DNA from 2 places in the Rhodococcus sp. SJ-3 genome. Region 2 is predicted to be linked to the other one. Evidence: riboswitches for the same ligand, from Rfam matches in the RefSeq annotation. Region 2 holds a riboswitch; the other holds the start of a gene.
The links. Region 2 has a riboswitch for cobalamin ahead of ACTDXD_RS04030 (ABC transporter substrate-binding protein). Riboswitches for the same ligand answer to the same signal wherever they lie in the genome.
Positions count from the first base shown of each region.

Region 1: it holds a riboswitch for cobalamin, as region 2 does, so the genes downstream of both, ACTDXD_RS19035 (FecCD family ABC transporter permease) here and ACTDXD_RS04030 (ABC transporter substrate-binding protein) in region 2, are expected to answer to the same signal.

Region 1 is NZ_CM123306.1:4,074,704-4,082,009, forward strand. Features, by position in the region: gene ACTDXD_RS19015 (FAD-dependent oxidoreductase) at 1-1,811, shown strand, start outside; gene ACTDXD_RS19020 ((2Fe-2S)-binding protein) at 1,889-2,722, opposite strand; gene ACTDXD_RS19025 (ABC transporter substrate-binding protein) at 2,751-3,845, opposite strand; gene ACTDXD_RS19030 (ABC transporter ATP-binding protein) at 3,838-4,626, opposite strand; gene ACTDXD_RS19035 (FecCD family ABC transporter permease) at 4,638-5,717, opposite strand; cobalamin riboswitch at 5,873-6,055, opposite strand; gene ACTDXD_RS19040 (SDR family oxidoreductase) at 6,154-6,813, opposite strand; gene ACTDXD_RS19045 (TetR/AcrR family transcriptional regulator) at 6,975-7,306, opposite strand, start outside.
Region 2 is NZ_CM123306.1:879,021-886,326, forward strand. Features, by position in the region: gene prpD (2-methylcitrate dehydratase PrpD) at 1-1,052, opposite strand, end outside; gene ACTDXD_RS04010 (short-chain fatty acyl-CoA regulator family protein) at 1,197-2,621, shown strand; gene ACTDXD_RS04015 (WhiB family transcriptional regulator) at 2,623-2,880, shown strand; gene ACTDXD_RS04020 (ABC transporter ATP-binding protein) at 2,905-3,681, opposite strand; gene ACTDXD_RS04025 (FecCD family ABC transporter permease) at 3,678-4,727, opposite strand; gene ACTDXD_RS04030 (ABC transporter substrate-binding protein) at 4,727-5,815, opposite strand; cobalamin riboswitch at 5,828-6,018, opposite strand; gene ACTDXD_RS04035 (SDR family oxidoreductase) at 6,011-6,904, opposite strand; gene ACTDXD_RS04040 (hypothetical protein) at 7,043-7,213, shown strand.

The DNA.
Region 1 (7,306 bases), 2.6 Mb from region 2:
TGGGTGCCGGACCGGTCGGCATGGCCACCGCTCTGGGGCTCGCGCAGCGCGGCATCCCGGTCACCGTCATCGAGGCCGCCGACCAGGTGTCGTTCGGTAGCCGCGCGATCTGCATCTCCCGTCACAGCCTCGAAGCCGCTGCGCGTCTCGGCTTCGGTGCCGAACTCGACAAGATCGTGCTCCCGTGGGCCGGTGGCCGTAGCTTCTACCGCGACCAGCAGGTCCTGCACTTCCAGATGCCGCAGCGCGACTTCGACGTGCGTCCGCCCATGATCAACGTCTCCCAGTCGGAGTTCGAACAGATCATGGTCGACACCATCGAGCAGAATCCGCTCGTCACCCTGTACTGGCAGGCATCGATTGCGGGCATTCTTCGCGGTGATGATGAAGTCACCCTCGAAGTCGACACCGCCGACGGCAAGCGCCACCTGCGCGCCCAGTACGTCGTCGCGGCCGACGGCGGTCGCAGCCGCATGCGTGAACTCGCAGGCCTGCGCCTGCAGGGCACCAGCTACGAAGGCCGCTACGTCATCGCCGACATCCACTGGGAGTCGGCTCTGCCCGCCGAGCGCATGGTGTGGTTCGACCCGCCGAGCAACCCGGGTTCGACGATCATCATGCACAAGCAACCCGGCGACATCTGGCGCATCGACTACCAGCTCGACCCGTCCGAGGACGCCGAGATCGAGACCCAGGAAGACGCCATCCGGGCTCGCATCGCCAAGCACCTCGACTGGCTGCAGAACGACCTGCCGTGGACCCTCGAGTGGAAGGGCTTCTACAGTGCCCGCGCGCTCGCCCTCGACGAGTTCGCCCACGACCGGATCCTGTTCGCCGGGGACGCGGCGCATCTCGTTCCGATCTTCGGTGTGCGTGGCCTGAACTCCGGCATGGAGGACGCCGAGACCCTCGCATGGCAGCTCGCGGCCGTGATCCACGGCAATGCCGACGCCGCCCTGCTTCAGGCGTACTCGTCCGAGCGCCACAACGCGTGGGAGCAGAACGTTGCCAACGCAGGCAAGTCCACCCTCATCATGAGCCCGGGCAGCCACGGATACCGCACCACGCGCGACGCAGTCCTCGCGCTTGCAGTCGGTCGCCCCGAGTTCGGTCACCTGATCAATCCGCGTCAGTCCAGTGCCACCCACGCGCGACTGTCGCCGCTGACGTGGTCGGTGGCTCCGGGGACCGACGGTGTGCTGCCGGGTGATCCGGTCGAAGACCGCCGCGTGCGTATCGGCGGGGCCGACACCTCACTCAACGTCGCTCGCGGCACCGGTTTCGCGGTGCTCGGCTTCGGGCTCGACGAGGCGGGCAGCGCCGCGCTCGCCGCGGCCACGGCCGAGCTCGCAACAGCGCTGTCGCCCGAGAGCGTCCGCGCACTCGCAGTCGGCAGTGCCGAGGTGGACGGTGTGACCGTACTCGACGCCGCCGACCTCGCCGACGCGCTCGGCGCGAAGGCCGGCGACACTTTCGTGATCCGTCCCGACGGTCTTCTGCTGTGCCGCGTGCCTGTTGCAGGGCTGTCGGGTATCGCAGACGCGTTGCGCTCCGGTGCCGCTCCATCCGGCGACGCGTTGCCTGCCCGTCCGGCCGAGCAGGTCACCGAAGACGAGCAGCGTCGTGAGAACGTGTGGCTGGGGCTGTCGACTGCGCTCGACCAGGTCGACGAGAGCGATCGTGAAGGTTTCCTCACGCGTCTCGCCCTGATGCTCGGTTCGCAGGTCGACCACCGGCAGTTCGAGGAGGCCATTGCGGCTGCCTCGGACACCTCCCCGGTGCGGGTCGAGGAGCTTGTTCAGCAGGCCTGACGCCCGCTGCGATATGGCCGAACGTCACCTTCGTTCAGTTGGATTGGATGAAGGTGACGTTCGGCCGTTCCGGGCTCTTACCGGTCCGCTCGCCGAGCACGCTCGACGAGTCGTTCGAGCCGGAGGTCGGGGTGCTGACGAGGACATGTCGAGCACTTCACTCCGTGCGGGCCGTTGTACAGCAGACAACACGACACTCTGTGCACGAAAGTGTGCGGTGAGGACGAGGTATCCGCCATCACGGTCTGGAACCGTGGGTCCGGCAATCGAGGTCCCGGGAGCTGGTCCGAGATCCTCTGCACCATGGCGCGCGCGGCGTCCATCGCGTCGTTCGTCCGGCCCGTGGCCGAGCCTGCCCACAGGAACCGGGTCGCGAGGGAGTCGACTGCGACAGCCCAGAGTCGCCGCTCGCCTTTACCGCAGCGGCTCGCCATGAATTCGATTCCGGCGCCCAATGACTCGATCAGGGCGGCTTCCGGAGAAGTGGTGAGGACGCGAGTCGACCGCGCGCCCACCAGTCGTCCGTACATCTTCCGATTCGGTGAGAACGTGTCGTCCGATGTCGAGATCCCGCCTACCGCGACGAAGTCGGCGTCGCGCCCGGTCAGGGCCCGGCGGTGCAGGACCACATCCTGCATCGCCGGACTCAGGGCCGTGCCGGTCACGAACAGACTCGCGATCGTCGGGAGAACCAGTGAATTGCTGATCGCACGCCACAGCACCGTCCCCACGATCAACGGATCGTCGACCTGCCAGCGGTCGGCACGCAACTGCATCTCGTCCCCGATCCATTCCGGGTCGAGGACCGCCGACGCAGGGATCTCCTGAGACCCGGCATCCAGCATCAGGGGAGAATGCGCGCTCGCCGGGAGTGCGCTGATCAGCTCGGCCAGTACCGAGTCCGCGTTCACGTGTGGACCTTTCATCGTTCGCCGCCGGTCACTTCAACGCGCTGAGGTCCATGCGCGGCTCGATTCCACTCCGAGGCAGTAGGTTTGCCTCTTCCAATGCGATCCGCAGTTGCTCCGCGGTATCCATCATCAGTGCACCGCTGCGACCCATGTCGGTCGGCAGATTCAGAATGCGTCCCTGTGTCACCGCGTCCAACGAACGGGTTGCGGGATTCTCGGTGAGCAGAGCCAGTTTCGCTTCGAAAGCTCCGCTACCGTCGCCGGTGTCAGTGAGAACGATGAAGTCCGGGTCCGCGGCAGTCACGGACTCCCAGGACACCTTCGGACTCTTCTCGTCGACGTGGTCGAACGCATTACGAGCACCCGTCACGTCGATGATCGAGGTGAAGAGGTGCGGATTACCGGCGCTCGACACCCCTTCGTTCGATACCGAGGTGACGTACATGACGGTCGGAGCACCGTCCGCTCGTGGCGCCGACTCCATCTCCTCGCGGCGCTGCTGCAACTCGTCGATCTTCACGGCGGCGATATCGTCGTGGCCGACGATGCTCCCGATGTTCGACAGATCGGCGTACGCCTCGTCCCACGGCGACAGCGCGTCGAGCGAACCGGGCAGGCAGGTCGGGGTGACGGTGTACGCGGGAATGCCGAAATCGTCGTTCAGGCGTTCGGGCGTGATGTTCTTCTCCACGCTGAAACCCCATCCGTGGCCGGCCATCACCACGTCCGGTTTCTGGGCCTGGATGGTTTCGAGGTTGAAGGATTCTTCCGAGACGACCGGCAAGGCGTCGATACGCGCTGTGCCGTACATACCGCGAAGTTGGTCGAGCCGTGTGTTACGGATACCGCTGATCGCGGTGATCCGGTCGTCGGCCTCGAGGGCAAGCAGATTCAGGAGGATCTGACTGTCGTTGGCGTAGATCGCCTGTGCCGGCGAGGGGAAGGTGATCTGCTCTCCGCAGTTCTCGACGGTGACGTGACCGTCCGACGCAACCTCCTGCTGTTCGTCTGCGCTGCTGCAGCCGGCCAGCGTCATGGCTGCGGTGAGGAGGCCGACGGCCAGCGAGACCGGAGTCCTCGAACGAGGCAGGGTCTTCGAACGGGATGGGACGTACTCAGGCATGGTTCTCCGTGTGTGATCGGATCCGGGGCGAGTCGGTACCGAGCACCAGGTGCTGCCGTCCGGTCGCAGGATCGGTGAGTTGTGTTGCAGGAACGCCGAAGGCACGAGTGATCGTTGCTGGGGACAAGGCCTCGGATGCGTCGCCGTAGGTCGCGAGAGCGCCGTCGTGGAGGACGGCGACCCGATCGAAGTACGCCGCCGCGAGCGCGAGGTCGTGCATTGCGGCCACCACCGTGCAGCCGAGGCCGCGCAGTGTGTCGAGGAGGTGTATCTGATGGCGGATATCGAGATGGTTGGTCGGTTCGTCCAGGATCAGCAGGGACGATTCCTGAGCCAATCCACGAGCCAGCATGGCGCGGCGCCGTTCACCGCCCGAGAGTTGATCGCACCGGCGATCGACTGCGTGTGCCAATTCGACGGTGGTCAGTGCGCGCAGTGTGACCTCCCGATCGGATTCTTCTCCCAGGGACCAGGGTGGCCGATGGGGGATGCGGCCCATGGCGACCATCTCACCGAGCAAGAGGTCCTGAGGGGGTGTTTCCTCCTGACCGACATAGGCAATCGCTCGTGCCCGAGCACGTGGCGGAAGCGAATAGAGATCTCGGCCGTCGAGGGTGACGGTTCCCTCCGCGGGGGCGCGCAGGCCTGCGAGGGTTCGAAGCAATGTCGATTTACCGCTCCCGTTGATTCCCACCAGCGCCACCATGGAGCCGGCGGGGAAGTCGAGATCGATGCCGGACAGAATGTCCGATCCGGCGATCCGGCAGCGAACATTGCGCATCCGAATATGCATCAGTCACCGTCCGAAAAACTGTAGTGGCGGCGCCCCAGCAGGAAGAGGAACACCGGTGCCCCCACGAGACCGGTCATCACACCCAGGGGGAGTTCCTCCGGACTGAGCAGGACCCGAGCAGCGATGTCGATCCAGAGCAGGAACAGTGCGCCACCGAGTGCGGCCACAGGAAGCACCACCCGATGGCGTGCGCCCACCACGATCCTGGCGAGGTGCGGCATGATCAGGCCGACGAATCCGATTCCTCCGGACACCGAGACCAGCACGCCGACAAGAATCGACGACAAAGCGAAGAGTCCCAGTCGGAGCCCCCGCACCGGCACACCGAGTGCTCTGGCCACGTCCGGTCCGCTTGCCAGCGCGTCGAGCCATGAATGGAGTGCGAACAGGATCGCGGCAGACGCAACCACGACGAGCAGGGCAGGGAGAATCTGCACCCACATCGCACCCGCCACGCTTCCGAGGGTCCAGTGCAGGACCGACCGAACGGCATCGCGGTCATCACTGAGGAAGACCAGGAAGCTGGAGACGGACGAGAACGCCGAGGCCATGACCACGCCGGTGAGAATGAGACGGAGTGGGGTCAGGCCCCCCTGTGCAATGGAGATGCCGAAGACCGCGGCTCCGGCGACCATGGCGCCGATCAGGGCGCCCAACGACAATGCCCACACACCGATAGTGGTCAGGACACCGAACATGATGACGAGAGTGGCCCCGACGCCGGCACCGGCGGAGATACCCAGAAGATAGGGATCGGCCAGCGGATTTCGCACCAGGGTCTGCATTGCGGCCCCGGCCATGGCCAGGCCTGCACCGACGATGAGCGCCATCAGGATGCGGGGAGCACGAAGTTCCCAGATGATCGTGTCGTACACCGGGTCGGGGCCGACCCCACCGGTGAAATGTGCTCGCACCACGTCCCATGTGGCGGACAGCGGCACCGGCTCGGACCCGAAGGTCAGCGACATGAATCCGCTGAGGACGATCGCGAGGGCGAGGACGACCAGGAGCGGGATCGCCGGAATTCGTGTGTGCTGCGGTGGCGTGGTGCGCTGAGGTGACTTCGCGACCTCGAGCAACTCAGCACCCCGACGGTGCGGACTCCGTGACCTGTCGTGGGGTCGGTAGGTCGCTTCGTGCGGAGGCGTGAACACGAATGGGGAGGGCGGTGCCATCGGTCTGGGCGCGCATCGATCGTTCTCTCGTATCAGGGGCCCAATCGCGAGGCCCACGTGTGTGATTCGGTGAGCCAGCAGGTCTTCGGACTCAGGGTCGTTCCGACAGGGCGCCTTCCCGGACCGATTCCGGTCCAGTGGCACGTGCCCTGTCGGTCGCCTTCACCGCTGCGCGACAGTTCCGGAGTTGCACCGGATTCCCTTGCATTTCTGATGCACGTACTGCATCAGGGCTGCGTCTGACTCGTGGAGAACGTAACACAGGCGTAACAATGGCCGTGGGTCCGGACCCGCTGTGCGAGATCCGGGGTCCACGGCGTCGATCTACCGGTGACGACCGTCAGCGGAGTGCGTCGAGCGCCTCCGCGATCGGTGTGTCGCCGTTGTTGAACTCGATCATGCGACCGGCGGTCTCGGGACGCTCGAGCACTGCAGCGATCACGGCGGCGACATCGGCGCGCGAGACCTGCCCCTTGTCTCTCGCACCCTGACCCTCGATCTCGATCCGTCCGGTCGGGGGATCCAGGGTGAGGGCGCTCGGCCCGAGAATGGTCCACTCGAGATCGGTGCCGCGCAGGTGTGTATCGGCGGCGGCCTTCGCCTCTGCGTACGGATGGAAACTGTTGTCCTCGGGCACACCGTGGTCGGGTCTCGCCCCGAAGTACGACACCATCACGTACCGCCGCACGCCTGCCTCCTGCGCGGCTGTCATCGATGCGATCGCGGCATCACGGTCCACGGCGTACGTGCGGGCGGGGTTGCCGCCGCCCGCACCCGCCGACCACACCACCGCATCGTGGCCCTGCAGCAGGTCGGACAGCGCCGCGATGTCGAGTTGCTCGACGTCGGCCACCACCGGCGTGCCTCCTGCGGCGCGTACGTCGTCGGCGTGGTCGGGGTTGCGAATGAACGCACTGGTCTCGTGGCCGGAGTCGGCGAGTAACCGCTCGAGGTGCAGCGCGACCTTGCCGTGTCCGCCGAAGAGTGCGATGCGTGCCATGTCGAGTGCTCCTTGTGTCCGGGGATCGGGTGCGTCTCCCAGCATGCCTTCCTTCCGATATCCGCGCGCGAAGAAGGCACGCACACTCGGTCGACGCCTGGGGCCTGCCTCTTCTGTTCGCGCGCGGAGTTGCCGGAGTGGCCGGACACGGCAGGCGATCGCTACCTGGACGGCGTGTGCGCAGACAGTGACCCGGCGGCACTCGACTTCGGCATACGCGGATTGTGTTCGGAGGATGCAGGCTGTTCGGGCGTGGAGCCGAGCAGTACCGACATCATCACCGCATGGATCCGCGGCGCCTGTTGCCGCACGGCGTTGGGACCGAGGAACACACCCAGATCGGGAACGAGGTTGAGCGCTGCGTACAGAAGGAAGCGTGATTCGACGCTCGAGAGTTCGGGGCGTACCTCGTTGAGGAGGGTGGCCCATTGTTCGACGTCGAGTCGCTGGCGCATACGTAGATCTGCCCGCGGTCCGGGAGGCACATTGATCA
Region 2 (7,306 bases):
ATGTACATGACCGAGTGGTCGAGGGTTTCACGCGAGGCCTGCGGATCGAACTTCTGCGGGTCGTTCGAGCCGGTACCGATCACGACATGCGTGTGATGGCTGGTGTGCAGCACGATCGACTCGATCTGTTCGAGGTCGCCGATGCGCTCTCGCATGCGAAGGGCGAGGTCGATCGGAGCCTGACTCTGGTACTCGGCCGAGTGCTCCTTGGTGTAGGTGTCGAGAATGGCGCGCTTGGCCTCCCCCGGCGCGGGCAGCGGAATGTGGTATTCGGCCTTCGGTCCGCCGAGCAGCCACGCGATCACGCCGTCCTCACCCTCCCAGATGGGAGACGGCGCACCCTCGCCGCGAAGGGCGCGATCGACGGCCTCGACCGCCATCTTGCCTGCGAAAGCGGGAGCGTAGGCCTTCCAGCTGGAGATCTCGCCCTTGCGGGACTGTCGCGTGGCCGTCGTCGTGTGCAGAGCCTGCCCGACGGCCTGGTACACGGTCTCGCTGTCGAGTCCGAGGAGCGTGCCGATCCCGGCTGCGGCGGACGGGCCGAGATGTGCGACGTGGTCGATCTTGTGCTCGTGCAAGCAGATCGAGCGAACCAGGTCGACCTGGATCTCGTAGCCGGTGGCGAGGCCACGGATCAGATCGACACCGCTGCGTCCGGCGTGCTGGGCCACGGCGAGGATCGGCGGGATGTTGTCGCCCGGGTGGGAGTACTCGGCGGCGAGGAAGGTGTCGTGGAAGTCGAGTTCGCGCACCGCAACCCCGTTCGCCCACGCTGCCCACTCCGGTGAGTAGGTGCCGCCGATACCGAACACCGTCGAGCCCGGTGCGTACGGGTGGGTCTGAGCCTGTGCCCGAGCGTTGGACACGGGGCGGCGGGTGAGCGACGCCGCCGCGACTGCGGCGTTGTCGATGATGCGGTTCACGATCATGTCTGCGGTGTCGTCCGGGACCTCGACCGGGTCGGTCGCAACCTCCGCGATCCGCCAGGCGAGGTGCTCTTCCTTCGAAAATTCTTCCGCGGACCGATGGGTGCGTACGAGATGTGTCTTCACTGGATCCTCCGAACGTTGACGCTTCGATTTGCACGCTACGCAGGCTTCGCCAAGTTGGAAATCCCTTGCATATGCCTATTGTTGCGGAACACATCGAGCAAATTTGTAAATCTTGCGAATGTTGGAAATGTTAGATTCACAGCCATGCAGAAGATGTACGCCGGTGCGCGGCTACGCCGCCTGCGAGAGGAGCGCGGCCTGACGCAGACCGCGCTTGCGCACACGCTCGGACTGTCGACGAGCTACGTCAACCAACTGGAGAACGACCACCGCCCACTCACGGTGCCGGTACTGCTACGCCTGAACTCGATGTTCGACCTGGACATGACGTTCTTCGCTGCCGACACCGACGCGCGACTACTCGCCGATCTACAGGATGTGCTCGCGGAGAGCCCTGAGGCCGTGGATGTTTCACCGTCGGAGATCGACGAATTGCTGTCGCGGAATCCTTTCGCCGCGCGGGTACTCGTCGGCCTTCACAGGAGACTGCGCGGCGTCACCGAGCAGCTCGAACAACTCGCCCCGGGCGATCCGGGCGTCGTCGCCGACCAGTCCGCCACGACACCCTACGAGGAAGTCCGCGACTTCTTCTACGACCGCCGCAACCACATCGCCGAACTCGACGATGCCGCCGAGGAACTGTTCACCAGCCGGGGACTGACAGTCGGCGGGCTCGATCTGCAGTTGAGCGGTCTGCTGCACGACGAGCACGGCATCACAGTGGTCATCCGCACCGATGAACCCGACCGGATCGGGCCGAAGCGCACCTACGACCCGGTCACGAAGGTCCTGACCCTCGCGCGACGCCTGACCCCCGGTCAACGCGCATTCCAGCTGGCCACGCAACTCGCGTTCATCGCGCACGCCGGCACTGTCGACGCAGTTGTCGCAGATGCCGAGGGCTTGCCCGAACGCTCACGTGCCCTTGCGCGTGTAGGCCTGGCCAACTACTTCGCCGGGGCACTGATCCTGCCGTACACCCAGTTCCTGCGCTCCGCCGAGGCGATGCGCTACGACATCGACCTTCTCGGCGCGAAGTTCGAGGTGGGTTTCGAAACGGTGTGTCACCGGTTGTCGACTCTGCAGCGGCCCGGGCAGCGTGGGGTGCCGTTCTTCTTCGTCCGCACCGACCGTGCCGGAAACATCTCGAAGCGCCAGTCCGCCACCGCTTTCCATTTCTCCCGTGTGGGCGGCAGCTGCCCGCTGTGGATTGTGCACGATGCGTTCACGTCGCCGGGGCGCATCCTGACGCAGGTGTCGCAGATGCCCGATGGCCGTACCTACCTGTGGATCGCCCGCACCACCCATGAGGGCGCCCCCGGATATCTCGCCGCCAAAAGGGATTTCGCGGTCGGTCTGGGCTGCGATATCGGCTACGCCGACAAACTCGTCTACTCGCGAGGGTTGCGTCTCGACGATCCCGACACCACGGTGCCCATCGGCGCGGGTTGCAAAGTGTGCGATCGTCCGTCGTGCACCCAGCGGGCATTCCCGCATCTGGGCCGCACCATCCGGATCGACGAGAACAACGCGGGCCTCGTGCCCTACTCCGCCACCGAGAGCCGGTGAGATGCACGAGCGACACCTCGATCAGGATGTGGACTGGTGGGCGCAGGCCGATTGCCGGTTCTTCGGTCCCTCGGCCTTCTTCGGGCCCGACTCGGAATCGCCCGCCGAGCGACTCCGCCGCGAGAACCACGCCAAGCGGATCTGCGCCGGTTGCTCTGTCGCCGACAAGTGTCTTCAGTACGCGGTCGACAGCGGCGAACAGTTCGGGATCTGGGGTGGGACCTCGGAACGGGAACGTAAGTCCCTGACCCGTGCGTGATTTCGGTATCCGGAACTAACAGAATCACGCACGGGCAGCCGGGCTGCGCAACCTGTGGTAACGGATCACGGGAACTCCGTCATCGACCTCGACCGTTGCATGAACGCCGTACACCTGCTCGACCAGGTCAGCGGTGAGCGCCTCGACCGGCGTGCCGTGCGCGACGATCCTTCCCCGCGACAGCACCACCACCCGATCGCAGAACATCGCCGCGAGATTGAGATCGTGCAACGCCACGTAACTGGTCACCGGAAGAGCCGCGACCCGTTCGAGAATGTCGAGCTGATGCTGAATATCGAGGTGGTTCGTCGGTTCGTCCAGCAACAGTTCTTCGGGTTCCTGCGCGAGGGCCCGGGCGATCTGTGCTCGCTGACGTTCACCACCGGACATCGAGCGCCACAACCGGTCGGCGAACTCGACCATCCCCGTCACGTCGAGCGCCCGGTCGATAGCGGCGCGTCCGCGCTCGTCGCGCCCGAATGCGTCGGTGTGCGGAATGCGGCCGAGCCGCACCACATCTCGCACCCGAATGTCGACCTCGGTGTGTGCATGCTGCCCGACCATCGCAACCCTGCGCGCCAGACCTCGCCGGCCTAGGCTCCCGATATCGGTTCCGTCGAGAGTCACCGTCCCGTCGTCGGGACGATCGATGCCGGCAAGCAGGCGCAGCAGCGACGATTTTCCCGATCCGTTCGGTCCGAGCAGCCCGATAGTCTCCCCCGGCACCGGGTCGATCGTCACGTCGTCGATGACGAGGTTTCCGCCGCGGCTCCACCGCAGCGACTGCGCAGAGAGTGTCACGGCGTACTCCTCGTACGGAACAGGATCAGCGCGAATGCCGGGACGCCGATCAGAGCGGTCACTACACCCACCGGAACCTCCTGTGGCGCAAACACAGTGCGGGCCACCGCGTCCACCCACACCATGAACACCGCGCCCACCACCGCGGTGACGGGCACGAGATGACTGTGCCGGGGGCCCACCAGGAATCGTGCTGCGTGCGGAAGGACGAGACCGACGAACCCGATCGCACCCGCGGCACTGACCAGCACGGCAGTGATCAGAGCGGTCACCAGCAGGAACATCAGACGGGTACGGCCCACCGAGATGCCGAGTGTCGCGGCGGTCGACGAACCGAATGTGAATGCGTCCAGGGAGGATGCTTTGATCAGACACACGACGATACCGAGCGCGCACACCGTGCCGCAGAGCGCCACATCGCTCCACGTGGCGCCCGACAGCGATCCCAGGAGCCAGAACAGCACACCGCGGGTGCGTTCCGCATCGGCGGACGAGATCACGATGAACGACGTCAATGCCGAGAACAGCTGGGTTCCCGCAACTCCTGCGAGCACCACACGCGAGGTGCCGCCACCTGCGCCGGTGGCGAGCAACAACACGAGCGCGAACGACGCGAGCGCACCCAGGAATGCGCCACCCGACAGCGACACGGCGCCGCCCCCGATACCCAGCACCGCAATCATCACGGCGCCCGTCGAGGCACCCGACGAGATCCCCAGAACGAACGGATCGGCCAGCGGGTTGCGCAGGAGCGACTGCATGATCACGCCGCACACCGCGAGACCGGCGCCGCACACCGCGGCCAGCAGGGTCCGCGGCAGCCTCAGCTCCCAGACGATCCCCTCACGGATCGCGCTGACCGAACTGTCAGCGAGCCCCAACCGGTCGAAGATGACGGCGTAGACGTCCGGCACGGACAGTTCGGCCGGGCCGATCGTGACCGTCACAGCGATCGAAAGCGCCAGTACCACCAGTCCGATCGCAACGACGACTGCTGCGACAGGGCCGCGCTCGGTAGGCGACCGATCCTTCGTCGCCGACACCATCAGCCCGCGAGATTCCACTCGCGCAGTGCGGCGGCGACCTTCTCGATTCCGTCGATCGTGCGGATCGACGGGTTCATGTCGGCACCGTTGACGACGATGTACCGCTGGTTCTGCACGGCCGTCAGACGCTGGGTCACCGGATTCGTTTCGAGGAATTCGATCTTGCTGTCCAGCGCGTCACCCGCAATGCTGCGCCGGCTCAGGTCTCCGAGTACGAGGGCCGTGGGATCCCGATCGAGGACCGACTCCCAGCTCACCTGCGGCCACTCGTTCGTGGTGTCGTCGAAGACGTTCTTCGCGCCGACGGAGTTGGTGATGATGCCCGACGAACCGCAGCACCCCGCGACATACGGGGTGGCCGTGTCGGCGAACCAGTACGCGAGAGACACCCCGGAGGCGTCGATCTCACCCGCGGCCGTCTCGTACCGCTGCTGGAGTTCGGCGACGAACTCTTCACCGCGCTCGGTCACGTCGAAGATCGCGGCGAGTTCGCGAATCTCCTTGTACACCGCGTCCATCGTCAGTGGCTCGGTGCGGTTGCCGTCGGAGTTGACGCTGTTGTCGTCCTTGCCGTCGCAGTCGGTGGGCGAGAGGTAGGACGGTACCCCGAGCTGCTCGAACTGCTCCGCCGTCGCGACGCCGCCTTCGCCGAGGGTGCCGCCGAACGATGCCGACACGAAGTCGGGTTCGGTATCGAGCACGACCTCGAACGACGGATTGTTGTCGGCCAGGCGCGGGACCAGCTCGTTCTCGGCCGCGAGGTTCTCGCGCACCGGATCGGTCCACGTCGCGGTGCCGACCATGCGCTCGGCCAGGCCGAGCGACAACAGGATCTCGGTCGACCCCTGGTTGAGCGATACGGCACGCTGCGGCGCGGCGTCGACCGTGACCTCGTGGCCACAGTTCTCGATGGTCAGCGGGTAGTTCGTCGAGCCCGCCGCGGCGCTGCTCTCCTGCCGGTCGGCGGCATCGGAGTCCGCATCACTCGACGAACAGCCGGCGACGGTCAGTGCAACCGCGACGAGCGCGACGCCTGTGCGCAGCACCGTGTGCCGCCCCGTACGGGCGGCGAAAATCGAAATACTCATGTCCATCCTCGTGGTAATGCCTCGGCCGACGCAGGTGTCCTGGCTCCCGGATCGACGCTTTCCCCCGGCCTTCCAGCCCATACGGGCCGTGACCGTGAATTGGGGGATCGCTCCTCGGTGACAGTTGCGGGACAGCCCCGGATTCGCACCGGTGTTCCCTACGCCGAGTCACACAGTACAAGACCTCGTCCGAGGTCAGGCGAATGGCACACCACCGGTCACCGCAACGACCTCGCCCGTGACATAACTCGATTCCTGTGATGCGAGAAAGACATAGGCGGGGGCAAGTTCGGCCGGTTGCCCCGGCCGGCCGAGGGGGACATCGGCACCGAAGTGTTCATAGGCATCCCGGGTCATCGTCGCCGGGATCAGCGGAGTCCAGATCGGACCTGGGGCTACCGCATTGACGCGGATTCCCTTGGACGCGACGTCCGCTGCCAGCCCCCTGGTGAAGTTCACGATGCCCGCTTTGCTGGTTGCGTAGTCGAGGAGACCGGGTGACGGGTTCGTGGCCTGGATCGACGTGGAATTCACGATCGTCGACCCCGGAGGCATTTCGGCGACTGCGTACTTGCAGAGCCAGAACAGCGCATACAGGTTGGTCTTCATCACGCGATCGAACTGCTCGGTCGTCATGTCGGCGATGCCGCCCGGCTCCATATGCTGGTAGGCGGCATTGTTGACGAGGATATCGAGTCCGCCCAATTCCAGAACAGCGGTGTCCACCAGCCCACGGCACAGATCTTCGGAACGAATATCGCCGGGGGCGAGCACCGCCCGGCGCCCCGCATCCTCGATCAGCGTGGCCGTCTGCCGCGCATCGTCGTCTTCTTCGAGGTAACTCAAGACGATATCGGCGCCTTCGCGTGCGAACGCGACCGCGACGGCCCGCCCGATACCCGAGTCGGCACCGGTGACGAGGGCACGCCTGCCTTCGAGACGGCCGCTTCCCCGATACGTCCGCTCTCCGTGATCGGGTGCCGACACCATCTCGGAGGTGCGACCCGGATACGGGATCTCCCCCTGGTCCGCAAGTGGTGGCGTCGCGAATTGCTCTTTCGGATTCTGCATGCGGTGCTGGTCTGGCATCGGGTCCTCCGGACGTCGGGGTGACTCTCGGCATACCCGGTCCGCCGAGGCGGCACACGCGGTTCGTCGCGACGCTGTCTGGGTATGACGCTGTCTGGGGATGCAGAAACGCGACACCCCCCGACGAAAGGACGAGAGATGAACGCAGAGAAGGATCCGAAGACGGACGGAGCGACACGCAAGGAGAACGGTGCTGCTCCCGATGTGGTGTCCGACCCCGCGCAGTCGACGGAAGACCGGTCCTCCGACTGGACCGACGAAGGCGGCGCGACCCCGTCGGGTCCCGCGACGGATACCGACGAAGACTGACGCCTCTACCGATTCTGGGTTTACCCTGGTAGTCGACACCTTGTACCGGATCGTGCGCGGACGTCCATAATGGCCTCTCGTGTGGTCGAACGA